3 linked regions of the Spartinivicinus marinus genome follow. The protein of the gene in region 3 interacts with the protein of the main gene of each other region in a pairwise test. Links are inferred from orthologs where the notes say so. Each region holds a gene or a part of one and is shown on either strand. Other genes may lie near its edges. The genes, in order: groL, nth and aceE.

Region 1 (10,733 bases), 2.6 Mb from region 3 along the record:
CTGCCGATTAACAGCAAAATCACTACTGCTTGCCAGCCGTAGCGTTTAATAAAGTCCCAGATGGCGCTAACGAAAACAGTGATTATTTGTTTAAGCAACGAAGAGCCAGGTAAATAGCGGCTGATAAAAGCGTTACTTTTTTGTTCTAACTCAACCGTTGCCTGATCAACGGTGCGGACAGGCTCAGGCATTAATAATGTGGTTATAACGCCAATTAACATTAAACTGCCCATCACCAAATAAGTACTCTGCCAAGCGGTGTACTGATAACCTGTTAGATCTCCTGAAAACCAGGCAGCCAGTCCAAGTGTGCCGGCACCACCTGTAATAATGGCTACTCGATAGCCCCCAATATACATGGCAGCCATGGCTCCTTGTAATTCTGGCTCTGCCATTTCAATTCGATAAGCATCAATAACAATATCTTGAGTAGCCGCACTAAGTGCTGCGATTACCGCAAGTGTGGCCATTATTTCTAGAGGGAAGCCTGAGCTTGCTAAAGGGTTTTGCAAAGCCATTAAAAGAAAGCACGACAGAATGGTCAGTTGGCATAGCAATAACCAGCTACGGCGCTGGCCACACTTTTGGCCTAATGTCGGGATTGATAATTTATCTACAAGTGGAGACCACAAGAACTTAAAGGCGAACGCTAATCCTGTCAGGCTGAGCAAAGTGATTGATGCACGGTCGACGCCTGCCTCCCTTAGCCAGAAAGATAGAGAAGAGAAAATCAGCATAAAGGGCAGACCAGATGAAAAACCCAGAAGCAGCATGGTAATGACCCGGCGCTGGGTGTATATAGCCAGGGTGTCAAGGAGCTTTGATAAGGTTGCCTGCATATTTTTTACTCAAGTGAGAGTCTGCTAATTAGTTTCAACGGCTGTGCATATTGATAGTACTGAGTTTGTGAGCGCTTGTTAAGGTTGTGTAACCTGATATTATTCACCCTGCCATTGGAACCTTTGTAATGAAACTTTTTGGTTATCGAAGATAATACCTTCTGCTTCAAGCTTTTCTTTTTGTATTGAGAACTGCTTACTATCTCGCGGAAATGATAAGCAGCCTTTGCTATTAATTACCCGGTGCCAAGGTAGCCCAGAACCGTGTGGCAGTTGTTTTAGTACACTGCCCACCATCCGTGCATGATTAGGCAAACCAGCCATTCTGGCGACTTGGCCATAGGTAGCAACTCGGCCTTTAGGTATTAAACTAACGACTTGCCAAATGCGGGCATTTTTTGTTGGATCCATTGCTGCTTCTTTCAGTTGGTCGTAATAACTAGTGGCCGTAACAACTTATTGGTAGTCATGACTGAGGTAGTAGTGGTTAACATTGGTGACAATAACTGTGTTGATGATGCTGAAAAAATTAATTATTCAGGTTGCAATAAATTAGTTGAAGCAAATAAGCAGTTATTAGCCATAAACAGCTGCCATCATAGCGATGACAAACTTTTTATCAAATTGAATTATTCATTTATGCATGTATCTAACCGTACTCAGTTTTCTTTTAGTAAGTATTAATTATCAGTCAAACATATTTCAACCCGTGGTTACTAACTTAGTCAGTAACTGATGGCCTTATTAAGAAGTTTCTGTGATCGTATCATGTCAAGGTTAATAAAACAGATAGTCTATACCTGCCTTATATTTATCAGCGATTCTACGGTTGCTGATACCCTTACGCTCTCTAATGGCGATAAAGTTTCTGGAAAAATTAAGTATCTCGACCAAGAGATACTAGTGATTAAAACACCCTATGCCAATATTCAGCTGGACTGGACTAAGGTGAAAGCCATTAAGACCAAAAAGCCAATGACTATTGTGACTCGCTCTGGTGATGTGGTGCACGGCAAGCTGGCTAGTGATGGGGCGCTGTATCATGTCAAGCAAGCCGATGGTGAAGTAGTTGAGTTCGCTGCTTTAAATGGAATCAGCCAGCTTTATCCTAAAGAGGAAAAAGAAAAACCTTGGCGGTTTTCTGGAAAAACCTACGCATTTATTGAGTTAAAAGATGGAAATACAGAGTCAGAAGAACTGAATTTTGATGCTGATTTAAGTTTTGTTCATGGTGTTCATCGTCATAATCTAGGATTAGAAACTGATCGTACGACTAAAAAGGAGCATGTAGTAGAAGATAAGCTACAGGCAGATTATAGCTATGACTACTTTTACAACCAGCACTGGTACTTTACTACCAACCTAGGCTATGAAGAGGATGGGATCAAAGAACTGAATGAGCGACTTTCGGCTGGTATTGGTTTGGGTTATGAATTCTTCAATACACCATTACACAGGCTTTCTGTTGAAGGTGGTATTAACCATATTCGAGAAAAGTATCGGGATGAAGGGGTGAAAGAATTCGAGGTGTTCCGCTGGGCGCTCGATTACAACAAGGAAATGATATTTTTTGATAAGCTATCATTCTTCCACAATCACGAAATGTTTATCCCTAAAGAATCAAGTAAGAACTTCCGCTTCGAAAGTGAAACTGGATTTGAATACAGGCTACCTTATAATATTTCAACAGTACTGCAATATGAGTACGACTACGATAACTACCCAGCAGAGGGTAAGCATAAGAAAGACAGTACCTTCTCCTTTGGGGTAGGTTATAAGTGGTAATACTCTTCGCTGTGAGTATTATTCGAGCCAGCTAGGTCATTAACGTTGATCAGAGTAGAGTGTAATTTGTGGAGTAAAGGGCGTCTTTAAAAATAGTAATTTTTTCGTGAGAGCAAGGCAGCACCGCACGGAGGGCCGCAGTGTATAAATAATACATGAGGACCTGAGTACGGTGCTAACGCAGCTATCGCGGAAAAAGAACATTTTTGGAGCTGCCCTAAAGGCGGAAGGCGCCGTCTACTTCTACCACTCTCCCCGAAAAATAATCATTCTGTAGAATAAACTCAGCCGCTTGTGCAATTTCATCAGGAGCACCCATCCGACCTAAAGGGATTTGCGATGTCATGCGTTCTAATGCTTCTGGCTTCATGCTAGCGGTCATTTCAGTACCAATAAAACCTGGTGCAATGGCTGCGCAACGAATACCGTGTCGTGCCAGTTCTTTTGCCCAAGTAACAGTTAAGGCAACTGCACCGGCTTTGGCTGCGGCATAGTTGGTTTGACCAATATTGCCTGCTCGAGCAATGCTGGAAATGTTGATAATGACGCCAGGTTGCTGCTTTTCAATCATTTTTGCTGCACATTCACGACCACATAAAAACAGCCCAGTCAGATTAACATCAATAACGCTTTGCCATTCTGCCAAACTCATTTTATTGACGATTTGGCCGTCTTTGACTTTCACTAACATGCGGTCCCGTAACACTCCGGCATTATTGATGAGGACATCGACCCTTCCAAACTGTTGACTCACTTGCTCAAATAAGTTTTCAACGGATGTTTCATCTGCCACATTAGCTATAAACGAGTGAGCTTTTGCCCCAAGTGATTGGCAGTAATTAACCGCTTCTAGCAATTTATCTTCATTAAGGTCTACTAATGCCAAGTGTGCGTGCTGTTTGGCAAAGCGTTCGGCCATGGCCCGGCCAAGCCCTTGAGCAGCTCCAGTAATGACAATCACTTTATTGGTAATATCCATTTAGTGGCTCCTAAGTAATCTGATTTAAGCTGGTAGTAGTAGCTTATTTAGGTGAGAATGATTATTATTTTCTGGCAACTCTTCGTTTATTATTGGTAATACCATTGGTTAGAAAAATGAGCAAAAAAGAGCAAGCAGCTTTAGCTGCACGACAGTTGTTACTAAACCAATATCATGGTGTTTTGGCTACTCAATCACTTTCATTACCAGGCTATCCGTTTGGTTCGGTAGTGCCTTATTGCTTGGATGGCAAAGGGAATTTAGTGATGCTGATCAGTCGCATTGCTCAGCATACAAAAAATATAGAGGCTGATAATAAAGTGTCGCTAACAGTAACGGAAGCCGATATTGATGATATTCAAACTGGAGCCAGACTCACTTGGGTGGGCGATGCTTATCAGGTAAATGATCCATTACTGGCTGAGCGTTACTATGCATTTTTCCCTCAGGCCAGAGGCTATCACCAAACGCACGACTTTGATTTTTATGTGATTGAGCTGGTTCGTGCTCGTTTTATTGGTGGGTTTGGCGAAATTTATTGGTTAGAGCCAGAGCTGCTAGTCAAGTCGAACCCTTTCTTCGGTGAGGTTGAGCAGGGGATGGTACAACACATGAATCAGGATCATACTAAAGCTATGATAACCTATTGCCAAAAGGCTAGTATTCAGTTGCCAGATGGCGTAACTCCTCAGATGGCAGGGATTGATAGCGAAGGGTTTAACTTGCGAGTCGCAGACAAAGTGATACGGCTTGCTTTTCATGAAGTGGCCGAAACACCTCAGCAAGTGAGAAAGCAGTTAGTCGCTATGGCCGGTTGATGAATCGCTTATATGATTTATTACATGTAAGGGGGTTGAAAATAACTGAATTTGCCTTCATCTTTATAAGGACATGAAGGCTTTGTTAGCAAAAAGTATGTTATGAAGGGGTGATCTCACTTCTTTATCAGTGTGCTTTAGGAGATTAAAACCATGCGCCCCTTACTAATGTTGTTTATTGTTGTCCCCATTGTTGAAATGTTTGTGCTGATTAAAGTGGGGGAAGTGATTGGTGCATGGTTAACCATCGGTTTAGTGTTACTAACAGCGGTGATTGGATTGCAGTTGCTGCGTCAGCAAGGCCTGTCAACACTGATGCATGCTCAGCAAAAAATGCAGCAGGGGCAAATACCAGCAAAGGAAATGGCTGAAGGTATTATACTGGCCGTTGGAGGGGCTTTATTACTCACGCCAGGTTTTGTTACTGATGCCCTTGGCTTTTGCTGTTTACTCCCTTTTACCCGTCACTGGCTGATTAAGCAGGCAATTAAGAAGGGTTTTAAAGTGCATAATATGCATACTTCAGCTCACTTTACCGCAGAAGCATCTTCTCATCGCGACCCTCATATTATCGATGGAGAATTTAAGCGAGAAGATGACTGGCATAAACTAAACAAATAACAACGAGTACAAATACTCTATGGGATAGAGTCAATGGCATAAAGTATTTATATGTCGTACTACATCTGACCACTACTTACTAGTGGGGGCTACCTACTGTAACCATTATCCGTTACCTTCAGCACTGCTCGTAGGTGATACCTTCATGAGCATTTCAGCGCTATCACACTTAAAAATACTACTTGAGTAGTTAGTCGATTAACTCTCTTGGTAGAAAAAAATTTAAAAAAATTTGTTGAAAGGTGTTGAAAAGTTTTTGGAGCAACCCCATCTTCCTTCACACAAAAGTTTGATGTCAGTCATAGAATGGTCTGCCTTCCAGTTGTAGGCGTAATCTACTGATGACTGGATCAATTTAGCTGCTTTCTTAAGGCTGCTTTCTTAAGGAATGCTGCATAGCAATAAGCTGATTATGCTGTGCTGATTTATACGATAGTTGAGCAACACTCGGCGAATTGAAAAACATTGGAGAGTGATCAATGAAAATCCGTCCATTACACGATCGCGTTGTCGTACGTCGTCAAGAAGAAGAAACCACTACTTCTGGCGGCATTGTGTTACCAGGTACTGCTGCTGAAAAGCCTAACCAAGGTGAAGTTGTTGCTATTGGTGAAGGCAGAGTTTTAGATAACGGCGAAGTACGTCCATTAAGTGTTAAAGTTGGCGACAAGGTCGTTTTTGGTCAGTACGCTGGAAGCAACACAGTAAAAATTGACGGCGAAGAGCTGATCATCATGAATGAAAGCGAAATTTATGGTGTGTTGGAAGGCTAAGCCTTTTTAATTTATTTCTCGCTTTCTTAAACAGATAATTTAGTTCAAAGTAAGGATATTAACATGGCAAAAGAAGTCGTTTTCAGTGATGACGCCCGTCAGCGCATGTTGCTAGGTGTTAACCAATTAGCAGATGCAGTTAAAGCTACCTTAGGGCCAAAAGGTCGTAATGTAATTATTGAAAAATCTTTCGGTGCGCCAACCATTACAAAAGATGGTGTTTCTGTTGCGAAAGAAATCGAACTGAAAGACAAGTTCGAAAACATGGGCGCGCAAATGGTTAAAGAAGTCGCGTCTCAAGCGAATGATAAAGCGGGTGACGGTACTACGACTGCTACAGTATTAGCCCAGGCTATCGTTAATGAGGGTTTGAAGTCTGTTGCTGCAGGCATGAACCCAATGGACCTGAAGCGTGGCATCGACAAAGCTGTTATTGCTGTTGTTGAAAAACTACAAGCCGCTGCAACTCCATGCGAAACCTCAAAGTCTATTGCTCAAGTAGGTACTATTTCTGCTAACGCTGATGAGCAAGTAGGTGAAATCATTGCTCAAGCAATGGAAAAAGTAGGTAAAGAAGGTGTAATCACTGTAGAAGAAGGCAGTGGTTTAGAGAACGAACTAGACGTTGTTGAAGGTATGCAGTTCGACCGTGGCTACCTGTCACCTTACTTCATCAACAACCAAGAAAGCATGAGTGCTGAGCTGGAAAGCCCATACATTCTGTTGGTTGACAAGAAGATCTCTAACATCCGCGATCTGTTACCAGTGCTAGAAGCTGTTGCTAAAGCATCTAAGCCACTGTTAATTATTGCTGAAGATGTTGAAGGCGAAGCATTAGCAACACTGGTTGTTAACAACATGCGCGGTATCGTTAAAGTCGCTGCTGTTAAAGCGCCTGGTTTTGGTGATCGCCGTAAGGCTATGCTACAAGATATCGCTATCCTGACTGGCGGAACCGTTATTTCTGAAGAAGTAGGCTTGTCTTTAGAAGGCGCTACTTTGGATGATCTTGGCCAAGCTAAGCGTATCACTATCACTAAAGAAGATACTACTGTTGTTGATGGTGCTGGCGCTGCTGCTGATATTCAAGCGCGTGTTGAGCAAATTCGTGCTGAAATTGAGCAATCTACTTCTGACTATGACAAAGAAAAACTGCAAGAGCGTGTTGCTAAGCTTGCGGGTGGTGTTGCGGTCATCAAAGTAGGTGCTGGCTCTGAAGTAGAAATGAAAGAGAAGAAAGCGCGTGTTGAAGATGCGTTACACGCTACTCGTGCAGCAGTAGAAGAAGGTGTTGTTGCGGGTGGTGGTGTTGCACTGATTCGTGCTTTACAAGATATCTCAGTGCAAGGTGATAACGAAGATCAGAACCAAGGTATTGCCTTAGCTCTACGTGCTTTAGAGTCTCCAATTCGCCAAATCGCTGAAAATGCGGGTGATGAAGGCTCTGTAGTGGTAGACAAAGTTAAGCAAGGCGAAGGTAGCTTTGGTTACAACGCGGCAACGGGTGAGTACGGCGATATGATCGAAATGGGTATCCTTGACCCAGCTAAAGTGACTCGTGCTGCACTACAAGCAGCGGCTTCTATTGCTGGTCTAATGATCACTACTGAAGCCATGGTTGCTGAAATTCCAGAAGAAAAAGCTGCTCCTGATATGGGCGGCATGGGCGGCGGCATGGGTGGAATGGGCGGCATGATGTAATGCCGGCTGTTTTGCCTCGCTAGCCTCTCTGGTAGCTAAAAAAACCCCTCAACTGAGGGGTTTTTGTTTTGAGGAAACCAAAAAAGATATTTATTGGCCTAGCTTATTAACAATTTTCTCTAGCTCATTGGCCAAGTCTTCTAAGGCTGCACTGGTTTGAGCGGTTTTTTCTGCTTGATCGCTGTTGGAAGAAGCAATGGTGGTGATTTCATGAATATTTTGAGTGATATCTTCTGCCACTGACGTCTGCTCTTCTGCTGCAGTGGCAATTTGATGATTCATATCGCGAATTTCTTCAACTGCTTGAGTAATATTTTTTAGCGCAGTGCCTGCCTGGGACACTCTTTCTACGCCAAGGTCTGTTTGCGTTTTGCCTCGCTCAATGGCTTCAACCGCATGGTGAGCACCTACCTGTACATTTTCAATAATGCCTTGTATTTCAGCGGTTGATTGTTGAGTACGCTGGGCCAATGTCCTTACTTCATCAGCCACCACAGCAAAGCCCCGACCTTGATCTCCTGCTCTAGCAGCCTCAATTGCTGCATTAAGTGCTAACAAATTAGTTTGCTCTGCTATACCGCGAATAACGTCTAATACAGTACCAATGCTTTTAGTGTCTTCTTCCAGCTTTTGGATGACCTCTGAAGCATTGGCGATTTCCTGCGACATACTTTCAATGGTTTTAATGGTGCCTTCCATTACCGTCATGCTTTCCTGGGCTGATTCATCCGCTTGGCTGGCAGCACTAGCAGCACCTTGGGCATGCTCTGCCACCTCATTTGCTGTAGCGGTCATTTGATTCATTGCTGTGGCGACTTGATCTGTTCTGGAGTGTTGTTCCTGAATGCCTTTATTGATTCCAGAAGAAATTTGCACTAGCTCTGAGGAAGAAAAAGATAAACTGCTTAACGCATCTTTTAGGTTGGTCACAGTCGTTTTCAGGGAAAATTGAAGCTGGTTGGCTGCACTGGCAAGCCTGCCAAGCTCATCTTCACGATCAAGCTCTAATACGTTAGTAAGTTCACCCTGGCTAACATTGCTGATATGGTCGATTATTTGTCTGGTTGGTTTTACCAGGAAGTGATGCAACATTAAGCTTAAGGCAACACCAACAATCACTAAAATAACTACCATGGAAGAGGTCGCCACTAAACTGACTTTATTACTGTCTGCTTTTGCAGTAGCGGCTTCTTCGGCGGCTATTGTAGATAAACGTGCAGCAGCCTCTTCTAATAATTTTGATGGTTCTCGATCAACACCACTGACACTTTTATCACCTTTACTGATATCAAATTTGGATTGAACAAAGGTATCTTTTCCTTGGCGGTATTTTTTAGTCATTTCCTGGTATGTAGTATTGAATTTTTCGAGGGTGTTGAGAGTTTCTTTATCCTTAACATTTTGTTGAAGCGTTGCTAGCATGCCTTTAATTTTTTTTTCTTGATCTTCAAAACGCCCCCAGTATTTATTGAGTTGGCTAGCATCACTACCGCGAATTAAAACATTTTTCCATTCTTGAACCTGTCGCTTAAACTCAAGGTTAATTTGAGTAATGGTAAGTGCGTTATTAAATTCTTGATTAAGTAACGTTTGATGTTGATCAACAGTATGACTAAATCTTAGAAAACCCCATTCGGAAACAGCAAATATTAGGATAAGCCCCACAATAAATAATGAGAAAATTTTGACTACCAAGCTTTGCTTTAGCCACTCCATTACAACACCTCAATAGCTAAACGCTTCTTTCCGACAGAGTGAATCACTAAGTTGCTAACAGGTTTAAGTGTAGATGAAAGCTGACGTTTTTTTACAATTGAGTGACTAAAATTTAGCACCTAGTGAGGCTGTCGCAAAACTTAGAGGATATGGAGTGGCAGGGTGTTCTGTAGCTGAGACAGGGATGTCGCTTTAGCTCTTAATGGGCTATGGAAGGCCCTTCAAGAGCGGCAAAAGAATACCCTGTTATTCTATATCGGACACTAGACTTATTTTCAACCCCCTTTTGCGACACCTCAGTAGGGAAGGAGGCATTTAGTATCAGATAGTTGCAAGTGCCAAGTGGTTGTCCCAAGCGATATCTGCAAAACGTTGTTGAGTCATTGGTGTCATTGAGCCTTGGTGGCATTTTATTGTATGCAAGTGCCCAAGTCCGGTCGTAATAGCACAGTGATTTTTGCTTATTGCAACTGCCCCAGCAGCATCTGCCACATTAAGGATGCTGCCTAACTTGCCAGTGCTCAGCTGCCAGCTCATTATCTGATTAGCTCGAGGACAAGTAATAACGACAGTATCAGCATGATCAAGAATACAGACGCTAGCCGTATATTGGTTCATTTGCAGCCAGGCTAGTTCATCTCCAGCAAGTGGGGTTAGGGGGCGACCTTGAGCAAACTGGCTAGCAACTAAAGGCTCAATATCTGACTGGTCACCCTGATATTGCATACCCGCAACGACCTGGCCTTGTTGAGAAATAGCTAAATGACGGATACTCAGTTGGTGATGAACAAAGGATTGTTGATCAACCAGTTTGCCTGTTTCAATGCTGATATGACTCAAGTTGGGGGTCATACTATCCAGGTTGAGCTTTTTCCTACCACTGTTCGGGTGAGTTAATATGCCTCCATTCGCGACCACCAGCGTTTGTCCATCGGGATGTAGCACTATCTCATGGGGGCCAATACCACCACTGGCTATTTCATCTAGGCGAGTAAAATCCTGGGTATCATAAATACCAATAACGCCAGTGCCATGTTGCCAATTATTTTCTGTGCAATATAGCTGTTTGCCATCCCGGCTAAATGTGCCGTGCCCGTAAAAGTGCCGTTTAGCAGCTGCTTTTATAGTGGTGAGTAATTTACCCTGTTGCCAGTCAATAATGTGTATCTGCTGGCCTGGTCGACGGTCAAACACAGCTGCGAGTGGTTGACTAGGGTGACAGCTGACTGCATGGGCTCTGGCTGGTAAAGGTAGTTGCCATAGTGGTTTGTTAGCTGTTGTTGAAAAAGCAGCAATGCCGTATTGGCCTGTTTGATTCTTATAAGCACTCATTAAGAGTGGGGGAGAAGCCTGCGCCCAATTAAGCTGGCTGACGGCTAAGCCGGTACTGCCAGCAACAAGGCTGACCAGAAACTGTCGCCGATTCATGTCATTAATCTCCATCATTAGCGTTAAAACTAATGATTACCCCTAACTTGTCGGGTAATTGTTGGCTGAATAG
Region 2 (10,670 bases), 760 kb from region 3 along the record:
CAATTTGTCGTTTTCCTGGCTTACCAACTTTAGTTGTTTTAAACAACTAATACTGTTCTCAATTTCTGCTTTCACCTGTTGTTCCGGCCAAATTAAAAACAGCTCAGTCTTTAAATAAGGGTAAAGCGTAACACAGGCTTTTATTAAGTCATCACGAATTTGATAAGGACTATTGATGAAGAAACAACTGACTAAGGATGGAAGGGCAAATAAATGTAAGATGTTATTGCGATAATAGGTCATGACCACCGCATTTTTTTCACTTAACGTGACAACATCACCCAGCGCATCTGTATGCGTGTGAATAAGCTTCATTGACTCCACATATTGTGTCATTGACTGTCTTGTTTGGTCTGGCAAAGTAACTTTTTCACTGTAGGGCAATTGTTTTAACAGCGTTAAGTAAAAGTCGAGTGAAAAGTATAGGGTGTTTTTATCAAGTGCTTGTCTGGGTGTAGAAAGTAGAGCCATTGCTATCAGGTTAACTGGATTGACTGAAGCTGCGGCGTTAATACGTTGGATTAATTGGGTAGCTAACGTATTTGTGGCTGGGTTTAACCATTCAGGTTTGGCTGCTTTTGCTAAAGTATAATCATACCAATTAGGTTGTTGCTCTGTTAAAAAATCACTTAGGAGTAGTGGTGATGAAAAGTTTACTGTCACTTTGCCAAGAGTTCGTTTTAAATTGGCCAGTGTACGAAAAACATCCAGAGGAGACTCTTTTTTCTTAGACTTGCCTCGTAATTCACCTAAATAGGTTTTAACTTCTAGAACATTTTCATAGCCAATATATACAGGAATAAAAACGATGGGTCTTCTATTGTCGCGCAAATAGCTACGAATAGTGAGTGCGAGCATCCCGGTTTTAGGTGTTATACAGCGCCCGGTACGGCTACGTCCACCTTCAATGAAGTACTCAGTTGGAAAGCCTTTAACAAACAATGTATGTAAATATTCGTTAAATACAGCAGTATAAAGTTGATTGCCTTTAAACTGCCGACGAATAAAAAAAGCGCCACTCCTTCGAAGTAAACCACCAATCACTGGCATGTTAAGATTAATACCCGCAGCAATATGCGGTGGTGTTAAGCCCTGCTTAAATAAAACATAGGATAATAATAAGTAGTCAATATGACTGCGGTGACAAGGCACGTAGATTATTTCATGGTCTTTTGCTAGTGCCTTAATCGGTTCTAAATGGTTGACTTCAATACCATGGTAGACTTTGTTCCAAAACCATGTGAGAGTAATATCAAGCAAGCGAATAGCTGCATAACTGAAGTCAGAAGCGATTTCTTTACCATAATATTGAGCCTTGGCTTTGGCTTTTTGGTAATCAACCCCTTTTTCTTTTACTTCATTATTTATAGCATCTATGACTAATGGAGCATGGAGGAGGGAGTTTACCAGGCTATGACGATGTGATAAGTCAGGTCCAACCACTGAGGTGCGTAGTTGTCTGAAATGCACGCGTAAAATTCTGGCGACTTTTCGTTGAGTGCGGCTTTCTCCTAATTCGTTATTAACAATGTCGCGCAGTGACATAGGAGGATTAAAGTGCACTATGGTTTGCCTGCCATGAATAATAATAGTTAACAGCTTTTTAAAGCGGCTGGCTACTTGGAAGTTATAGGCAAATAAAAGTTTGAGGGCTGACAGCTCTTTATCGGGCGAGCGTCCCCAGAAAACGGATACAGGCACAAGTAGTACATCAAGAGCGGCATTATTTTGTACCTGATAGATCAGTTGCTTTAATTGCTCAGGTAAGCTTGCATCTTCTCGTTTAAAAAGAACCCCTTTAAGTTGGGTTAAAAAAAAGTGAGCTGGCTGTTCTGCGGTTAGGTTAGGAAGTAACTCTGATGGCTTTGGCAATTGTGCTCTAATACATTCTTGTTCAACCAGTAAAAAATCAGATAAAGATGAGTTGCGAAATACATAGCAAACAGGTGTATTGGGAGGCAGCTTAAGTTGTTCAGCTGAACCATTATGTACTTCAACTTTAACCCAAAACGAAATTAACTTGCGTAGTACCGCTAATAAAAATTGAGAGCTTCTAATTAATTTTTCCATAATATACTTTTAAAAATGGCTGTTCTATTACTATCTAGCAACATAAGTACAAAGCCATATGCTCAAACTGTAATCTGTAGCCTTCATAACAATTTTTAGGGTAAGCCTGTTGTTTGTCTGACTTTGAATGGCAGTGTAAAGAGAGTGGCTGTTTTTCCTGTTAAATACTTACTATGTTAAACATCCTGCCAAGTAACGGGGCCTTCTCCAAATTCACTAATTTGCCACCACTCATCCTCATTATTTTTTCCTTCCTCCCAAAAGTTGCCATTACAACGAACTTCTACGTTTAATGTTTGGTATGCATCTCGGGCGCAGTCAATGTCTGTTTTCCATGGGGAATCTGAGGAGTTAAACCAAATACTGGAAAAGAAGCGACCGGCTGCCTTTTCAACAATTAAAATGGGGACTGCATGGGGGCCTATCATCCCAAAGTAGTGGTGACTCCGCCCATGGCTATTGGTAGCGGTTAAATTGTCAAAGCGCTTTTCAAGCCAGTTTAAAATAGCATCTAAATTGGTAGTTTTAAGGTACACTTCTATATCAGGCTGCCGCATAATTTAGTCTCTAAACAACATCTGTAATATTCTGCCAACACAAAGCCCCAAATATCCAGTTAGTGCAATAATACTGCTGATTGCTAAACCAACCAGCCCTATTATAAAACAGTTGTAACTATAATGTGGGCTAATCCAGTGCTTCTGTACCGCAACAAGTAGTAAGCCACTTACGCCAAACAGGGCAGCACCGACTAAAAAAATACTCAGAAAACGCTTGGGATTTTGACTAACAACTAGTAACTGTTGTTTGAAATGGGGTGTTTTCATGTTGAAATCATCCCTATGATTAGATTTACTATTTAGTTTGGCACATTGGCTATTAAAATGTATCTGTGTTGTAAAACTGTCACCCCAATCACCTATTATTTATAAGCTCATGGGGCTGGTCTGTTGCTACTAGCGTTGTTATTTGGTGAAGAGCTTGCTCAGTATCTTTTCATACATAGCCGACAGTAAGTCCAAATCGGCCACTTTCACGCACTCATTTATTTTATGAATGGTTGCGTTAGACGGGCCAAGCTCAATGACTTCTGTACCTGTTGGGGCAATAAAACGACCATCAGAAGTACCACCAGCAGTTGAAACGGTAGGTTTGTAGCCTGTTACTTCTTCTACTGCACTGACAGTTGCAGGTAATAAATGACCATGATCTGTTAAAAAGGGTAGGCCAAATAGGCTCCATTCAATATGGAAATCAAGTTGGTGTTGTTTGAAAATATACTCCACTCGTTGTTGAAGTGACTCAGCTGTACTTTCAGTAGAAAAGCGGAAATTAAACTGCACTGAGAGCTCACCAGGAACGACATTGGTTGCACCAGTACCAGCACTGATATTAGAAATTTGAAAGCTAGTCGGGGGGAAATACTCATTACCCTGGTCCCACTCATGGGCAGCAAGCTCAGCCAATGCAGGTGCTGCTAAATGGATAGGATTTTTCACCAGGTGAGGGTAGGCCACATGCCCTTGCACACCATTAACAGTCAAAATGGCACCTAACGAACCTCGTCGGCCATTTTTAATAACGTCACCTACAAACTCTGTACTTGATGGCTCCCCTACAATACACCAGTCAATATGCTCTCCCCTGGCTTGTAAATGTTCTACCACTTTAACGGTGCCATTTTTAGCAGGGCCTTCCTCATCGCTGGTGATTAAAAATGCAATGGAACCATGCTCTTCTAAATCAGGGGTTTCAGCTAGAAACCGTTCACAGGCTGTGATCATTGCAGCCAATGAGCCTTTCATGTCCGCAGCTCCCCGTCCATATAAGATCCCATCAGTGATGGTTGGCTCAAATGGAGGGTATTGCCAGCTGGATTCTGGCCCGGTAGGCACCACATCAGTATGGCCAGCAAAGGCTAATACAGGGCCTTTTTCACCTAGCCTTAACCAGACATTATCAACGTCTTCAAAGCGAAGCCGCTCTACGGTGAAACCAAGCGTTGCCAAGCGCATAATCATTATTTCCTGACAGTTGGCATCATTAGGAGTAATGGATGGTTGTTGAATTAGTTCTTTGGCTAGTTCAACGGTTGGGCTGAGTTGGCTCATAAGGTAAGACAGACGCCTTTTAAATAGAGTTATTTGATAATTAATAAGCTAACTGGCAGGTTTTTGCTACTCAGTTTTTTCTTTGTATTCACAAAGGTCTTCAATAATACATGAATTACACATGGGCTTACGGGCTTTACACACATAACGTCCGTGGAGAATTAACCAGTGATGGGCATCCAGTAAAAACTCTTTTGGTACTACTTTTAGTAGCTTCTTTTCCACTTCAAGTACATTTTTACCCGGTGCTAAATTAGTACGGTTACTGACGCGAAATATATGGGTATCAACTGCCATGGCCGGTTGTCGAAAAGCAGTATTGAGAATGACATTCGCTGTTTTACGGCCAACACCAGGTAGTGCCTCAAGCGCTTCTCTAGTGTCAGGTACCTGAGAATCGTGTTGGGTCATTAATATTTTGCAGGTTTTAATAATGTTCTCAGCTTTAGCATTATATAAACCAATGGTTTTAATATATTGCTTAAGTCCTTCAACCCCTAGTGCAAAGATTGTTTCAGGAGTATTTGCAACGGGAAATAAAATTTTCGTTGCCTTATTAACACCTACATCAGTGGCTTGAGCTGATAAAATAACGGCAATTAACAGCTCAAAAGAACTGGAATATTCCAGCTCAGTGGTAGGGTTAGGATTTTGGGCTTGCAGACGGGAAAAAATGTCGTGGCGCTTTTGCTTGTTCATATTCAGGCTAACTATACATCACTTCATATTATTAGAGCTGTAAACATCATCTGAAGTGCAGCTTGGCCTTTAGAATATATTGCGAAAGAGTATTTTTTGCTTCATCTCTCTAAGGTTGTCGCAAAAGTTAGCGGATATGGGGTGACAGAGTGTTCTGTAGCTAAGGCATGGAAGCCTTTTTAGCTCTTGATGGGCCAGGGAGGGTACTTCAAGAGCGGCGGAAGAATACGCTGTTATCTCATATCAGACACTAGTCTTATTTTTTACACCCTTATGACACTCTCATGAATAGTTATCAGAAGATATTTACAGGTTTTAGCTAATCTGGCCCGTTACTCTAACGCGTTTGCTGCCCGTTGCAACTTCTTTTGAGGCTTTCGCTGCCTGGTGAGCATCAATCAGGTTTTTAATCGCAATAAAAAAGCCCATAAAAACAAATGCGCCGGGTGGTAATACAGCAAACAGAAACTTTTTGTAGTCAGCAATTAGGGTAATGGTCCAGTTTTCGGCAATGTTACCAAATAGCAGGTGCATATTGGCAAATAAAGTACCCTGGCCAACAGCTTCACGCACGGCACCTAATAGAATGAGCACTAGAGCAAAGCCTGTACCCATCATCAAACCATCTAAAATAGAGGGAAGTGGCGAGTGCTTGGAAGCAAATGCATCAGCTCGACCAAGTACAGTACAGTTGGTGACAATCAAAGGAATAAACAAGCCAAGAATTTGGTACAACTCATAAGTAAAAGCCTGCATTAAAAGCTCTACACAACTGGTAAAGGCAGCAATGATCATCACAAATGCAGGCAGACGAATCGCTTCAGTTACATGATTTCGAATGAGTGAGACAGCCAGGTTTGAGCAGGTAAGTACGATTAATGTTGCAAAACCAAGTCCAATAGCATTAACCACACTATTAGAAACACCAAGCAAGGGACATAGCCCTAGGAGCTGAACCAAGGCTGGGTTATTTTTCCAGAGCCCCTCAACAGCAATGGTTTTTGGGTCTGCACTAGCCATGGTTTGCTTCCTCTAGTTTTTTCGCACCTTCCTGAAACAACGTGGTTTGGTGTTCATTAAAATAGTCCAGTGAACGTTTCACTGCTGCTACCACAGCCCTAGGGGTAATAGTCGCCCCTGTGAATTGATCAAATTCACCACTATCTTTTTTCACCGCCCAGCCATCTTCCGTAGGATTTAATAAGGATTTGCCTGCAAAGTTATCAATCCAGCTGGATACTTTAATGTCAATAGCATCACCCAACCCTGGGGTTTCTTTATGAGCAATTACTCGGGTGCCAGTGAGCTGGCCAGAACGGTCAATACCCACTAATAAATCAATACGACCGTTATATCCATCAGGTGCTGCTACTGGAATAACCACGGCAGCTGGCTGCTGTCCTTTAAACGCCACATACACTTTGAATGGCTGGTGTTGACTAATTAGAGGCTCTGCTGGTTGGGTGACATAGGTGTGCAGTAAGTCATTATCATAGTAACGCTGGGGCAGAATATCTGCTAAAGCACGTTGTTCGCTGGCTCGAATTTGCGCTGCAATCCGATCCTGAGTGAAAACAAAAGTCAGGGCAATTAGACCTACTGTGAGCGTAGCAAATATACCAAGGCGTAAACTGTTATTACTAATGGCTTTGGCAAGTAGACTCATCGAAAACAATCCCTAGTCTGATTTAGCTAGGCCACGGTTGGGCTTTTTGTGGCCATAGGTTCGAGGCTGAGTGTAATAATCAATGGTGGGTGCAGCCATATTCATGAGTAATACAGCAAAGGCTACACCATCAGGGTAGCCTCCCCAGGCTCTGATAATATAAGTAAGTACACCAATGCTGGCACCAAATACTATTCGACCCTTTTTGCTGGTTGCTGAGCTGACAGGGTCTGTGACAATAAAAAAGGCACCTAACATCGTTGCACCACTTAGCAAGTGAAACAGTGGCCCGCCATGACTATCGGAGCCTTCTCCCCCATAAAACAGCAGTGACATAACAAATAAGGCAGCTAGCATGGCAACGGGTGCATGCCAGGTAAAGACCTTTTTAACCAACAGGAAGATTCCACCCGCTAAAAACGCCAGGTTAACCCAGGTCCAGCCAACCCCTGCATAGCCTTCCAATAAAGGTGTCTGCTGCCATAGCTCGAGCAATGTTAAGCTGGTATTGGTTTTAACAACATCCAGGGGGGTTGCTCCGGTAAAGCTGTCAACAGTGTTACTGCCAATAGCTGGGAACCAAAAGCTCAAACTATCTATTAGTGAGGGGGTAGCTAAATTACCTTCGATGCCTTTGGGCGATAGCCAGGTGGTCATCTCTACTGGGAAAGAAATCAGTAGTAGTACATAGCCCAACATAGCAGGGTTGAAAGGGTTATAGCCAAGTCCACCATAAAGTTGTTTGCCAATAATAATGGCGAAACTACAGCCAATTAAGGTTAGCCACCAAGGGGCAGTTGGAGGTATTGCGAGTGCTAGCAGAAAAGCAGTTACAATTGCACTGTAGTCTTTTAAATAATATTGAATGGGGCGGTTACGAAGCTTGAGCACCAGTGCTTCACTACCCAGTGCAATTGCGTTTGCCCAGGCTAAGTTGATTAATACCCCATAACCAAAGAAGAAGCAGTTAGCCAGGATGCCTGGTACTAAAGCAAGTAATACCCATTGCATTACCTTGGCACTTTGGTTCTGGCTGTGGGTATGAGGTGAAGACATACGAATTAATGACATAGGACTTTAAACCTCTGTTTCAGGAGCTTTGCTAGCCAGGTAGTCTGCTAAGGCTTGTTCTGCTGTGGCTAGCTCTTGCTCTGCTTGGCTGGTTGCCTGAGTCAATTTTGCTAGATCGGCCAGACCTTCTGCCTCTGCTTGCTCTAAAGAGCGCTTTGCTTTTTTCGCGTTAGCTTTTGCCATTGCCACCTGAATTTTTAGCTTTTTCTCACCCTCATCCAGTGGTGCTTTCTTCTTGACAGGTTTGGTTGCTTCGTTTTCAGGAGTAGCTTGCGCGGCGCTTGAGGATTCTTCAGTTTGGCTGGCCAGGTAAGAGCTGAGGGCATCCTCTGCTTGATTAACGGTTTGTTGGTTTGCTGCTACTTCTGCTTTTAATGCCTCTTCTTGCTCAGAGCCAGCTTCTGCTGCTTTAGCGTAGCTTCGTTCGGACTTTTTCAAAGCGGCTTTAGCCATTGCCAGCTCAATAGAGAGCTTCTTGTGCTGCTCATCTTTAACAGGCTGCTTTTTCGCAAGCTTTGCTGGTTCTACAGGAGGGGAAGCATCTTGGTTGGAAAGCTTAGCCAGCTCTGCTTCTGTGTCAGAAGCAATTTTTTGTTGTGCAGCTAATTCCTGCTCGAAGCTGGTTATATCCTCGCCTTGTTCTGCTTGATCGATAGCGCGCTTGGCTTTCTTTAGTGCAGCATTAGCCATGGCCAGTTTGATTTTCAGAGCTTTTTCTTCTGCACTGGGTTTTGGTTTAGCTGGTTTTTCAGTTGCATTGGTAGTTGACTCAGCCTGCTGTAGTGAGCTCTCTAATTGCTTGAGCTGATCATTCAGTAAGGTTAAGTCTTGTTCTAACTTGTTGGTGTCTTGTTCCTGTTCTTTCGCTTGCTCAAGTTGTCGCTGGGTCTTTTTAATTTGCGCATTAACAGTAGCCAACTGTATTTTCAGCTGTTTTTGTGCAGGGCTTAATGGTGCTTTTGAAGAAGCGCTGGCTCCCGCCGCTTTTTTAGCTTTAGCTCGATCAATCGCTGCCTGTGCATCATCATTGGGATGAGCTTTGCTGGCTTTGAGTTTGGCTGCTTTCGCAGCGTTAGCTTTACGTTTTGCCTCTTTTTCCTGCGCGGCTTTTTCTAAGCGAGCCTGGCGAGCCTCAAAGCGCATTTTCGAGTGTTCTGCTTTTTGCTGCATCGCCTCTTGATGGCGAATTTCCCCTTTTGAGGCGCGATAATATTGAACCAGTGGAATAGCACTAGGGCACACAAATGAACAGGCACCACATTCGATACAATCAAATAGGTTGTGGTGCTTGAGCATTTCATGATCTTTTGACTGAGAAAACCAATACAACTGCTGGGGTAGCAGTGAAGCAGGACAGGCTTGGTCACACATACCGCAGCGAATACAGGCTTGGGCCGGTGGTGCAGGAGGAAACTCCTCGGCAGTGGCGGCAATCAGGCAGTTGGTGGTTTTGACTACAGGAACGGCTTGGTTTTCCAGAGTAAAGCCCATCATTGGACCACCCATGACTAAACGATTGAATGGACTATCAACCAAACCAGCTTGAGGAAGTAACTCAGCAATCAGAGTACCTAAACGCACGTCGAGGTTTTTAGGGGTGCTGAGTGCTTGTCCGGTTAAGGTGGTTACTCGAGAGACTAACGGCTTACCAACAATCACTGCATCATGAATGGCAGCAGCGGTTCCCACATTCTGGCAAATAATGCCAATATCCGCAGGCAAGCTGCCACTGGGCACTTCTTTACCAGTCAAAATATATATTAACTGCTTCTCACCACCTGAAGGGTACTTAGTTGGAAAACTAGCAACCTGAACGGCACTGTCTTTGGTTGCAGACTCCATTGCTGCTATCGCTTGGGGCTTGTTGTCCTCAATACCAATAATGCACTCGTTGGGCTGTAACAGGTGACAGAGAATTTGTACCCCACTGACGATTTGCTCGGCTCGCTCCCGCATCAACATATCGTCAGCGGTAATATAAGGCTCGCATTCGGTACCATTGATAATCAAAGTGGAGATTTTATTCTCACCACGGGCTTTTAATTTGGCTCCAGTGGGAAACCCGGCGCCTCCCAATCCTGTTATACCTGCTTGGCGAATGTGTTCAATTAATACAGCCGGGTTGACTGAGGTATAGTTTGTGACTGGGTTGAGGGGCTGCCACTCATCTTTACCATCAGATTCAATCACAATGCATTGGTCTGACATGCCTGAAGGGTGAGGGATCGGATGATCAGTGACAGCTACTACCGTTCCTGAGATTGATGCATGTACTGGTGCACTTACAAAACCATTGGGTTTGGCAACTATTTGGCCGGTTTTAACCTGATCACCCACAGCAACTACTGGTTCGGCAGGTGCCCCAATATGTTGTTGAAGAGGTAATACAACTTTACTGGGAAGCGGTGCCTCAGTAATACTTTGTTGAGTTGACTGATGCTTGTTTTCAGGAGGATGAACACCACCGGGTAATGGCCACACCTTTCTCATGCCAGCTGTCCTCGATTTGCATCAGTTGCAATAATCTGGCTTGGTGGCACAGGAAGATTCCAGCGCCAGGTTTGGGGGGTCACCTCAATAGGAATCATGTCAATACAGTCTACAGGGCAGGGTTCAACACATAGGTCACAGCCAGTGCACTCTTCAGCAATGACTGTATGCATTTGTTTGGCTGCACCTAAAATGGCATCGACAGGACAAGCCTGGATACACTTGGTGCAACCAATACATTCTGCTTCACGGATAAATGCGACAGTACGAGGCTTTTCTTCACCATGTTCAGCATCAAGAGGAGTAGGCTCAACATCAAGTAAGTCAGCTAGTGCATGGATGGTTGCGTCTCCTCCCGGCGGGCATTTATTAATAGCATCGCCATTGGCAATCGCTTCCGCATAGGGCTTACAGCCTGGGTAGCCACACTGACCGCACTGGGTTTGAGGTAATAAGGCATTTACCTGATCAACTAATGGGTCGCCTTCTACTTTAAATTTTTCTGAAGCAAAGCCGAGTATAGCGCCAAAAACAATGGCTAGAATCAGTAAGGCAATAACGGC
Region 3 (11,049 bases):
CGCTCTAGCGCGGCAGCAATATGCATCAAACCAGAATCATTACTGATAACTGCGCTGGCCAGAGATAATAAATCAACGGCATCCGCTAAACTGGTATTGCCTGCCAGGCTAACCACTTGCTCTTGGTACCGTGCAGGCACTGCTTGTCTGATTAGTTCTGCCACAGGCTGATCTTTTGCAGAACCAAACAACCACACTTGCCAGTCTTTCGCTAACCACTCGCTAGCAACTGCCGCATAGTGTTGCTCCGGCCAACGTTTAGCAGGCCCAAACTCTGCACCTGAGCACAATGCTAATACTGGCTTATCAGTATTGAGCTGATAGCGCTCTAAAGATGCCGTGACATTGGCTTGATTGACAACCAGTTTAGGGGCAGGCAGGTTTTCAGGTAGCGGGCTGTTTTTAGGTAGGCCTAACGCGACAAAACGTTCTACCATCAGGGGGTAACGTTGTTTATCTAGTACACGCAGATCATTAAGCAAGCCATAACGCATTTCACCACGCCAGCCAGTTCGTAATGGAATTTTTGCCCAAGCAGGGACTAGTGCAGACTTAAAGGAGTTGGGTAAAACGATGGCTTGATCGTAATTCTCGGCCCTAAGAGAAAGGCCTAACTGCTTACGGCTTTTTAGATTCAGGGAGCCGTGCCCTACAGGCATAACAATTTCGTTTCTGACTTCAGGCATTCGCTCCAGCAGCGGCCGACTCCAGTCTGGTGCTAGCACATCGATATCTGCTGAGGGATAGTGTTGCTTAATGGTCATAAACAATGGCTGCGCCATGACCATATCACCTACCCAAGAAGGCCCAACTACCAGTACTTTCACTACGAAACGTCACCCCAATCTAATCACGAACAAAGGCAGCAAGTACTTCTTACTACCTTTGTTTGGTAAGAATCAAAAGGGGAGGGATTTTACCTTACAGCACAGGAGTTAGCCACTCGGGATAATCCTTACTTTGACCGGTCACTTGATCAAAATACATTTGCTGAAGCTTTTCAGTCACCGAACCACGGCGACCACTGCCAATCTTCCGGCCATCATGCTCACGAATCGGCAATACTTCAGCTGCCGTACCAGTGAAAAAGGCTTCATCAGCAACGTATACTTCATCACGGGTAATCCGTTTTTCAACCACTTGATAGCCAAGCTGAGTAGCAAATTGGATGATCGTGTCGCGGGTAATCCCTTTTAAGCAGGAGGTCAACTCAGGGGTATAGATAACTCCATCAGTGACGATAAAGATATTTTCACCACTCCCTTCTGCAACATAACCTTCGTTATCCAGTAACAATGCTTCTTCACAACCACAGTCCAGCGCTTCTTTTAACGCCAGCATAGAGTTAATGTAATTACCATTAGCCTTCGCCTTACACATGGTGATGTTGACATGATGGCGAGTATAAGAAGAAGTACGAATCTTGATGCCTAGCTCTTTCGCTTCTGGCGCCATATAAGAAGGCCATTCCCAGGCAGCAACAATCACATGCGTTTTTAACGAGTCAGCACGAAGCCCCATTCCTTCAGAACCGTAAAAACACATTGGGCGTAGATAAGCGCTATCCAGTTTATTTTCACGCACTACCGCACGCTGTGCTTCGTTTAGCTGCTCTTTACTAAAAGGCATTTGCATATTCAGAATATGGGCACTATTAAATAGCCGGTCGGTGTGCTCTTTCAGCCGGAAAATACAAGGGCCATTGGGTGTGCTATAAGCACGGACACCTTCAAACACCCCCATTCCATAATGTAGGGTATGAGTAAGCACGTGGGTTTTGGCCTCCCGCCAGGGTACCATTTCCCCATCAAACCAAATCAATCCATCACGATCGGCCATAGACATTAGAGACTCCTTCAACTTTCAGTTATTCGTTGATTTTTACGCTTAGAAAAAGCCTATTCGCTTGCCAGCGGTGTACTCTCTAGCCACTGCTGCCAAACTGCAATCACTCCTCGACGATACTCATGAAAGGTATCACCGCTGACTACACCCGCGTGCTTTTGCAGGGCTAAACGGTGAGCGGCAGCCCGGTAAGCCTTGTAGGCTTCACGGAAAAGACCGGCAGCTTCAGGTGTCATTAAGCCGGTTTGCTCAAGTTTTTCTAGCACCCGAATATTATCTGTATACGTAAGTAGCTCCGGGTGCTGGTGTGACCAGGCTAGAACCCCATATTGGACCACAAATTCAATGTCAACGATACCGCCATAATCATGCTTGAGATCAAACGATTGCTCAGCCTCCCAGGCATTATCAGCCATACCTCCCTGAGTGGCTTTCGTAGCCAGGCTATCTCGCATTTTCTGGCGCATTTCGACAATTTCTTGCCTCAACTTGCCCAGCTCCCTTGGCTGCCCCAGCACCTTTGCTCTGATTGCAGCAAAGTCTTTTGCTAGTCTTTTGCTACCTGCCAACAGCCTGGCACGCACCAATGCCTGATGTTCCCAGGTCCAAGCTTGATTTAATTGATACTGCTCAAAAGCACTTAAAGAAGAAACCAGTAATCCAGATGCACCAGATGGTCGCAAACGCATATCTACTTCATAAAGTTGTCCTGATGGCGTTTGAGTGGACAGAATATGAATAATCCGCTGCCCCAGACGGGTATAAAACATACTGCTTTGGATTGGCTTAGGCCCATCAGTCATACTGTTGGGCGGCGCATCATAAATAAAGACCAAATCCAGGTCTGAGCTATAGCCCAATTCAATGCCGCCCACCTTACCATAGCCAAGAATAGTAAAAGCGGCTTTCTTGCCGGGGTGGCCCTCAGGCAAACCATGTTTGGCGATTAAATACTGATAAGCAATATGCAACACCTGATCCAGCACCACTTCGGCAATCCATGTCAAGTAATCACTCACTTTCATGAGGGGTAACGTCTCTGCAACCTCTGAAGCCGCTACTTGCAGCACATGGGCAAGCTTGAAGTAGCGCAGAGTTTCCATTTGCTGCTCAATGTCTTCTTCAGGGATGCGCATCAGCTGCTGCCTGAGCTCATCAGCCAACTCATCTTTATCTGGTGGCGAGTACAAAGTGCCTATATCCAGCAACTCATCGAGCAACATAGGGTATTTTGCGATGGTTTCAGCAATCCAAGGGCTAGCGACACAAAGCTTAAGCAGTTGCTCTAAGGCATGAGGGTTTTCTATCAATAGCACTAAATAAGCCGTTCGCCGCAAGACACTTTCAATAAAGGGCAACACATTGAACAGGCAAGCATCCGGTGACTCTTGCTCAGTAACCATCGACAACATAAAAGGCATAAATTGATCAATGCGGTCTTTGCCCGTGCGCTGAGCCTGTTTCATCGATTGACTATTTTGCAAAGCTCGCAGCCGCCGGTCAGCCTCCTCAGGCTGCTGAAAGCCCTGTATAGCAAATAATTCGTGTGCCTCTTCCTGATCGACACTGCCTATCCAATAAGTTTTCCAGCTTTCCTGACCAGAAAGCTGACTTGAAGTAGGTTTATGTGGTTCTGCCACCATTTGCTGAAAGTGGTAATTAACTCGCTGACGATGATGCGTCAACTGTTTATTCAGCTCATCCCAATGCTGATAGCCCATTGCTAAAGCCAGTCGCTGCTGCTTAATAGATGAGCTTGGTAAAGTTTGACTTTGCTGATCAGCCTGAGCTTGAATAAAATGCTCCAGCCGGCGAAGAAATTGGTAAGCCTCCCTGAGTTCAGTTACCACCTGCACTGGCAAATAACCTTCCCCCTCAATAACCTCTAACACCTTTAGCAAAGCATGCTGCTGAAGGGCTCGATCTCGTCCACCATGAATCAACTGGAATGCTTGGGCAATAAACTCAATCTCTCGTATTCCTCCTGGACCCAGCTTGATATTTGCCTCCATGCCCTTCCGGCGTACCTGCCGCTGGATCAGCTGTTTCATGTCCCGCAAGGCATCGACTGCACTAAAATCAAGATAGCGGCGATAAACAAATGGCTTTAGTCTCTCTAGCAAGTTACGACCTTGACGCGGATCGCCGCCAACGACTCGGGCTTTAATCAGCGCATAACGCTCCCAATCTCGCCCCTGGTCTTCGTAGTACTGTTCCATGGCGCCAAAACTAAGGGCTAAGGCGCCACTTTGTCCATAAGGCCTAAGTCGCATATCTACCCGAAACACAAAGCCATCTGCCGTCACAGTATCCAGCGCTTTGATCAACCGCTGGCCAAGACGAACAAAAAATTCCTGATTGCTAATCGAGCGACGCCCTCCTTGAGTGTCACCCTGAGTTGGATAAGCAAACATCAAGTCAATATCTGAAGAAAGGTTAAGCTCACCAGCACCCAGCTTACCCATCCCCAGTACCACCATATGCTGCGGCTTATTATCTTTTTTACCCGTTGGCACTCCCAGTCCTTGGGTAAGATCTTGATACAGCCAACGATAGGCCCTATCGATACAAACGCCTGCCAAAGCACTCAAGTGATACATAGTTTCTGTGAGAGAAGCCTGACCAGTGACATCCCGCCAAATAATGGTAACCATCTCCTGGTGCCTAAACAGCCTAAGCTCGCGGAGCAAGTCAGCCTCACTTGAAATCTGCTCAAAGCGTTGAGCGAGTGATAGCGCTAGCTGTTTTTTACTGATAGGGCTTGCAAAACGGCTACTTTCGATCAAGTTAAACAGCAGCTTAGGATTGCAACAGTTTTGTTGTGCTACATAGTCACTAACCGCCCAAACTTGGTAAAGCTGCTCCATAATAGCTTGATCAAATAAAGCAAACTTCTGCTCAAGCTGGTGAGCCGTCGCTGTTTCTTTAAAGCGCTCCCAATAGCCTTGCACGGCATTTTGCAGTATGCTTGGGAGCCCTGATAATGCTGCTAAGTCCATGATTTCCAATTAATAAAAATTTTATAAAGACGACTTGGTATGAGTCAGATAGTTGGCAACAGTTTTTGTTCGCTACTATTTAGGATCTGCCACACTGACACATATCAATATAATGAAAGCTAAACCATAACTGATAGTTATTATTTGATGCTAGTTTTCATTAAAATCCGTTAATACGAGAAAAATCAAGGCTTAACAGCAAAACTAAACATTGACTTTCAAACGCTTTTTGTAGCTTTACTACATTTTTAACGGAAAAACTCAGGTAAAACCGTTAATCTATGTAGTATTACTACATATAAACAATTACAATAGCCCACCTTTGCGGCCTGTTAGCAGGCCCTGTTAATGCTTATTTAAAATGGCACTAAAAGGGTAGCGGCTATAATCATTATACGCCTAATCTCAAGGCCCTTCTGACCTGGAGCAAATGAATATGCAGAATGATGTTGATCCAATAGAAACCCAAGAGTGGCTTGAGGCACTGGATTCGGTGCTAGAAAAAGAAGGGGAAGACCGGGCCCACTATTTGCTGACTCGTTTGGCCCGTTATGCCAGCCGAGCCGGTACCCAGCTGCCCTACTCCATCACTACGCCTTATCGCAACACAATTCCTTCTTCACGTGAAGCGAGAATGCCAGGCGACTTATTTATGGAGCGACGGATTCGCTCTATTGTTCGTTGGAATGCTATGGCAATGGTGATGCGCGCAAACAAAAGCGATGCAGACTTGGGAGGCCACATTTCCAGCTTCCAGTCTAGCGCTACTCTTTATGACATTGGCTTCAACTACTTTTTTAAAGGCCCAACTGAAGACTCAGAAGGCGACTTGGTTTACTTCCAGGGCCACACTGCACCAGGCATCTATAGCCGTGCGTTCTTAGAAGGCCGCTTAACTGAAGAGCAACTAGATAGCTTCCGCCAAGAGGTAGATGGCAAAGGCTTATCTTCTTATCCTCACCCTTGGTTAATGCCTGACTTTTGGCAATTCCCAACGGTATCCATGGGCTTAGGGCCTCTTCAGGCGATTTATCAAGCCCACTTTATGAAGTATCTGGACAACCGTGGCATGGCCCCTGCTAATAATCGTAAAGTTTGGGCTTTCCTTGGTGATGGTGAGATGGACGAGCCAGAGTCAATGGGCGCCATTGGTTTAGCTGGTCGTGAAAAGCTTGATAACCTGATTTTTGTAGTGAACTGTAACTTGCAACGTCTTGATGGACCTGTGCGTGGTAACGGCAAAGTCATTCAAGAACTTGAAGGTCAGTTCCGTGGTGCCGGCTGGAACGTCATTAAAGTCGTTTGGGGCCGTCATTGGGACCCTTTATTTGCTGAAGATAAAGAAGGCTTAATGCAACAACGCATGGATGAGTGCGTTGATGGTGATTACCAAAACTATAAAGCAAAAGGCGGTGCTTACACTCGTGAACACTTCTTTGGTAAGCACCCCGAGCTGTTAGACATGGTTAGCCACCTATCTGATGATGATATTTATAAGCTAAACCGTGGCGGGCATGACCCATATAAAGTTTATGCAGCTTACCATGCAGCAGTCAATCACACTGGACAGCCAACCGTTATCTTAGCTAAGACAGTTAAAGGCTATGCCACTGGCTCATCTGCTTCAGCCAACATTACTCACTCAGTTAAGAAGCTACCTTTAGAAGACCTAAGATCATTCCGTGATCGCTTTGATATTCCTATTAAAGATGAAGACATAGAGAGAGTACCATACTACCGCCCAGACCCAGACAGCCCAGAAATGGTTTATATGCGCAAGCGTCGTGAGTCTTTGGGTGGTTATGTACCTCAACGGAGAACGCGCTCTACATCACTACCCGCACCAGATTTAAAAGCTTTCGAAGCAGTAACCAAAGGCAGCGGTGAGCGTGAGATATCGACCACCATGGCTTTCGTCAGGATTTTAGGTGCTCTGGTTAAAGACAAAAACTTTGGCAAAAACGTCGTTCCAATTGTGCCAGATGAAGCCCGCACCTTTGGTATGGAAGGTATGTTCCGTCAGCTAGGTATTTACTCATCTAAAGGCCAGCTTTATACACCAATGGATTCTGATCAGGTGATGTTCTACAAAGAGGACAAGAAAGGTCAGATTCTTCAAGAGGGTATCAACGAAGCGGGCTCACATGCAGCATGGATAGCAGCGGGTACTTCTTACAGTTTCAACAACACACCGATGATCCCATTCTATGCCTTCTACTCCATGTTCGGCTTCCAACGGACTGGTGATTTAGCTTGGGCATCAGGTGATATTCAAGCCCGCGGTTTCTTAATCGGTGCCACTGCTGGTAGAACCACCCTAAATGGTGAAGGCTTACAGCACCAGGATGGTCACAGTCATATCCTGGCTTCTACTATTCCAAACTGCGTCAGTTACGACCCAACTTATGGCTATGAGCTAGCGGTAATCATTCAAGACGGCTTACGTCGGATGTATGAAGATCAAGAAAGCGTGTTCTATTACATCACCACTATGAATGAAAACTACAAGCAGCCTGCACTACCGGAAGGTGAAGAAGTTATTCAAGGTATTATCAAAGGCCTGTATTGCTTTGAGCAAAATTCTAAGAAAGCTAAGCTCAAAGTGCAGCTGGTTGGTTGCGGCACCATTCTGGAAGAAGTACGTGCAGCTGCTGATATTCTACGTAAAGAATTTAAAGTGGAATCTGATATCTGGAGCGCCACTAGTTTCAATGAGCTACGCCGTGAAGGCTTGGATGCCAAACGCTGGAATATGCTAAACCCTAGTGCAGAACAAAGAGTGCCCTATGTCACTGAATGTTTTGCTAATCGCCAGGGCCCTGTTGTTGCTGCAACTGACTACATGAAGTTGTATGCAGATCAGATCCGGGACTTTGTTCCAACTACTTATATCACCCTTGGCACCGACGGTTTTGGTCGCAGTGACTCTAGACAAAAGCTGCGTGAATTCTTCGAGGTTGATCGATACTACATCACTGTTGCTGCCTTACATGCCTTAAAAGAAGAAGGCAAAGTTGATAGTAAAGTGGTGGCTGATGCGATGAAGAAATTCAGTATTGATCCAACCAAAGCCAATCCACTGTATTGCTAACCAATATATGTCAGTAGATTAAAGGGTAAACTATGTCAGAAGAAATCATTAAAGTCCCCGATATTGGTGGTAGCGAAGACGTCGAAATTATTGAAGTATGCGTCCAAGCTGGCGATACAGTTGCAGAAGAAGACTCATTAATCGTGCTTGAGTCTGACAAAGCCACCATGGAAATTCCCTGCCCCAAAGCAGGGACTATACAAAAATTGCTAGTGCAAATAGGCGATAAAGTCTCTGAAGGCAGTGAAATTGTGGTGTTAGCCGCAGAAGGTGCTACTGAAGCACTAGCGGAACCTGCTCCTGCTGCAGAAGAAACCGCTGCGCCAGCTCCAACACAACAACCTGCTGCTCAAGCGCCAACCGCTTCTGCTATCATGCCAATCACCGTGCCTGATATTGGCAGTGAAAACGTGCCCGTTATCGAAGTGTGTGTAAAAGAAGGTGATGAGATTGCTGAAGAAGACTCAATCATTGTGCTTGAGTCCGACAAAGCCACTATGGAAGTCCCTGCCCCTAAAGCAGGTATCGTTAAAAGCCTGAAAGTGAAAGAAGGCGATACGGTTTCCATGGGCGACTTGATCTTAGAGCTGGAAACCACATCTGCAGCAGTACCAGCGGCAGAGCAGTCTGCTGCACCTGCACCAACAGCAGCCCCTGCTCAGCCAGCACAACAAGCAAGCGCCCCAGCAAAAGCCACTGCTCCGCAGCCACAAAAGCCTTCAACATTAGATAAGCCAAGCCAAAATGTTCATGCTGGACCAGCTGTTAGAAAACTGGCCCGTGAATTTGGGGTGGACTTGTCGCTAGTTAAAGGCTCTGGACCACGTAGCCGAATACTTAAAGAAGACGTGCAAGCCTATGTCAGTGAGCAACTGAAAAAGGCCAAAACCCAACCCGCTGGTGCGGCGGGAGGTGCTGGTATTCCCGAAGTGCCAGCCATTGACTTCTCGCAATTTGGACCTGTTCGTGAAGAGCCAATGTCACGGCTACGCAAAGTGGGTGGATTCAACCTGCATCGCGCTTGGCTGAACGTACCTCACGTTACTCAGTTTGATGAAGCTGATATCACCGAGCTGGAAGCCTTCAGAAAAGCACAAAAAGCGAAGGGTGTAAAAATGACTCCCCTTCCCTTCTTGGTAAAAGCTTGTGCCCAAGCGCTAAGAGCATTGCCAAACTTTAATGCTTCACTTAACGCAGCTGGTGATGGACTAGTTTATAAAGACTATGTGCATATTGGTATTGCAGTTGATACTCCAGATGGCTTACTAGTACCCGTCATTCGCGATGCAGATAAAAAAGGCTTAGTCGAACTTGCTAAAGAAACGATTGAGCTGGCAGGCAAAGCCAAAGACAAAAAGCTGTCTCCCGCAGAAATGCAAGGCGCTTGTTTTACAATTTCCAGCTTGGGAAGCATTGGCGGCACCGCCTTTACCCCTATCGTTAATACACCAGAAGTGGGTATTTTAGGGGTTTCCAAATCGTCCATGAAACCGGTTTGGAATGGTAAAGAGTTTGAACCACGCCTAATGTTGCCTTTATGTTTGTCATACGACCATAGAGCAATCAATGGCGCGGACGCAGCACGCTTTACAGCCATCTTAAGTGATTTATTAAGCGATATACGGCAGTTATTGCTATAAACTTATAAAATGCTTACCCTACAAAAAAGCCCCAAATTTGGGGCTTTTTTCATTTAAAGACAAAAGATTCACACCCAACAATATAATCTACATACCCACAGCGAAGGGTATATTTATTTCCAATCCCAACTTTGAATAGGATGCCCAAACAGCGAACTCCAAACGCCAACTTTAACACCTGCGCTGCGACCCCATGCAGTTAATAATAAGTTATCACCAGCTACGCTAACTACCCGCTGACCTTCCATTTTCCATTTCTGGCCTTTACCACTACCACAGCTTTTTAATACAGCACGATCACCCCGACTAGCTATATCACTTACAGATAAACAATTGCCTGATTTATGCTTTAATCGCCCCTGGTCATCATGCTGCCAATATTGCTTATTATTAGTAGCGCAATTAGCCAACTCCGCTTGATTAGCACTATTCACTGACAAACAATAACCAGTAACTGATTTTAATTGCTTATAATCACCTGGCCCAGGTCCTGGGTCAGAGCCTGCGGCTTTAGCCATTTCCACAGCAAAAGATGTTGCCATTTTGGCAAATTTATAAGCATGGTTCGCATTGTTACCCGATTTACTAATGGTATCACCTGTAGTATGAATAGCTTGATTATGCTTACCAAATGGTGCTTCTGATGGCATAGTGGCTGGAAAACCTTGGTTATGCCAAGAAGCATGATCAGAACAGGCATAACCACATTGAGTAGTACCAATATTTAGTTCAGGCGCATAAAAATTAGCGACCTCTTTGAAAAAGTTATTCTGTGCACTATTGGTATAATCAGTTATGATTGCCGCATCAACTGCATCTCCTTGATAATTGGTCATATCCAATTGCAATACACCCACAACATTTTTACCTTGGTTTTTATGAGCTTTGGCAATTTCTTGAGAACCTTTTAAGCCTACCTCTTCTGCCGCATATCCCATAAATTTCAAGGTACGACTTGGCTTATAGTCATTTTTCATTAAGACTCGAATCACTTCCGTGATAGTTGATATACCTGATGCATTATCGTCAGCTCCTGGCGCACGAGCATTAATTCGATCGCTACTGTATTGGTTAATCGAATCTAAGTGTCCACCAATAACAACAATTTCATCGGCTAACTCATTACCTTGAATAGTCATTACCACTGAGTCTTGATTCCAACTATTGTGGTTATACAACTCAACGGACACATCGGAGCGACCTGCACTTAGCTCAGCCCATTTATCATGAATACGCTTCGCAGCAGTCACTCCTGTATTACTTCGATAATAGCGGTTATTAAAGTTGGATAACTCAATAATGAAACTTCTGATTTCAGATTCTTTAATTTGAGGCAATAAAGGATTAACAACATCCTGTTGGTCAATTTTATAGTCAATCAATGTTTGAGGTCTATTATCCATAAAAGCTTGAATAGATGTATAAGCTGCTTGCTCGCTTTCATGAACCATATAACCACCACAACGCCTAAATT

Evidence for each region.
Region 1: the proteins of aceE (region 3) and groL interact in binary tests that used the Escherichia coli proteins (3 or more experiments, as listed by UniProt). The link is inferred for Spartinivicinus marinus from one-to-one orthologs.
Region 2: the proteins of aceE (region 3) and nth interact in binary tests that used the Escherichia coli proteins (3 or more experiments, as listed by UniProt). The link is inferred for Spartinivicinus marinus from one-to-one orthologs.

What each region holds. Positions count from the first base shown.
Region 1 is NZ_JAPJZK010000001.1:4,330,037-4,340,769, forward strand. What follows is about bases 5,341-8,197. They hold groL (chaperonin GroEL), read left to right. Parts: upstream 5,341-5,878; coding sequence 5,879-7,516; downstream 7,517-8,197. Other genes in these bases: OQE68_RS19420 (co-chaperone GroES), read left to right, coding at 5,522-5,815; OQE68_RS19430 (methyl-accepting chemotaxis protein), read right to left, coding at 7,607-8,197. Also shown: OQE68_RS19385 (AmpG family muropeptide MFS transporter), read right to left, coding at 1-839; OQE68_RS19390 (MGMT family protein), read right to left, coding at 939-1,250; OQE68_RS19395 (hypothetical protein), read left to right, coding at 1,308-1,523; OQE68_RS19400 (DUF481 domain-containing protein), read left to right, coding at 1,608-2,624; OQE68_RS19405 (SDR family oxidoreductase), read right to left, coding at 2,842-3,603; OQE68_RS19410 (HugZ family pyridoxamine 5'-phosphate oxidase), read left to right, coding at 3,720-4,421; OQE68_RS19415 (FxsA family protein), read left to right, coding at 4,575-5,042; more of OQE68_RS19430, read right to left, coding at 8,198-9,232; OQE68_RS19435 (DUF1513 domain-containing protein), read right to left, coding at 9,554-10,660; OQE68_RS19440 (imelysin family protein), read right to left, coding at 10,665-10,733.
Region 2 is NZ_JAPJZK010000001.1:938,408-949,077, reverse strand. The notes cover bases 3,065-5,951. They hold nth (endonuclease III), read right to left. Parts: upstream 4,881-5,951; coding sequence 4,248-4,880; downstream 3,065-4,247. Other genes in these bases: rsxG (electron transport complex subunit RsxG), read right to left, coding at 5,893-5,951; OQE68_RS04525 (electron transport complex subunit E), read right to left, coding at 5,196-5,900; dapE (succinyl-diaminopimelate desuccinylase), read right to left, coding at 3,065-4,181. Also shown: glycerol-3-phosphate 1-O-acyltransferase PlsB, read right to left, coding at 1-2,070; OQE68_RS04545 (hypothetical protein), read right to left, coding at 2,247-2,627; OQE68_RS04540 (hypothetical protein), read right to left, coding at 2,631-2,897; more of dapE, read right to left, coding at 3,036-3,064; more of rsxG, read right to left, coding at 5,952-6,546; electron transport complex subunit RsxD, read right to left, coding at 6,559-7,617; electron transport complex subunit RsxC, read right to left, coding at 7,624-10,107; electron transport complex subunit RsxB, read right to left, coding at 10,104-10,670. UniProt on the Escherichia coli protein: DNA repair enzyme that has both DNA N-glycosylase activity and AP-lyase activity. The DNA N-glycosylase activity releases various damaged pyrimidines from DNA by cleaving the N-glycosidic bond, leaving an AP (apurinic/apyrimidinic) site.
Region 3 is NZ_JAPJZK010000001.1:1,701,176-1,712,224, forward strand. What follows is about bases 4,963-8,135. They hold aceE (pyruvate dehydrogenase (acetyl-transferring), homodimeric type), read left to right. Parts: upstream 4,963-5,280; coding sequence 5,281-7,935; downstream 7,936-8,135. Other genes in these bases: aceF (dihydrolipoyllysine-residue acetyltransferase), read left to right, coding at 7,968-8,135. In the rest of the region: waaF (lipopolysaccharide heptosyltransferase II), read right to left, coding at 1-827; OQE68_RS07780 (branched-chain amino acid transaminase), read right to left, coding at 922-1,845; glnE (bifunctional [glutamate--ammonia ligase]-adenylyl-L-tyrosine phosphorylase/[glutamate--ammonia-ligase] adenylyltransferase), read right to left, coding at 1,899-4,844; more of aceF, read left to right, coding at 8,136-9,575; OQE68_RS07800 (M20/M25/M40 family metallo-hydrolase), read right to left, coding at 9,689-11,049. UniProt on the Escherichia coli protein: Component of the pyruvate dehydrogenase (PDH) complex, that catalyzes the overall conversion of pyruvate to acetyl-CoA and CO(2).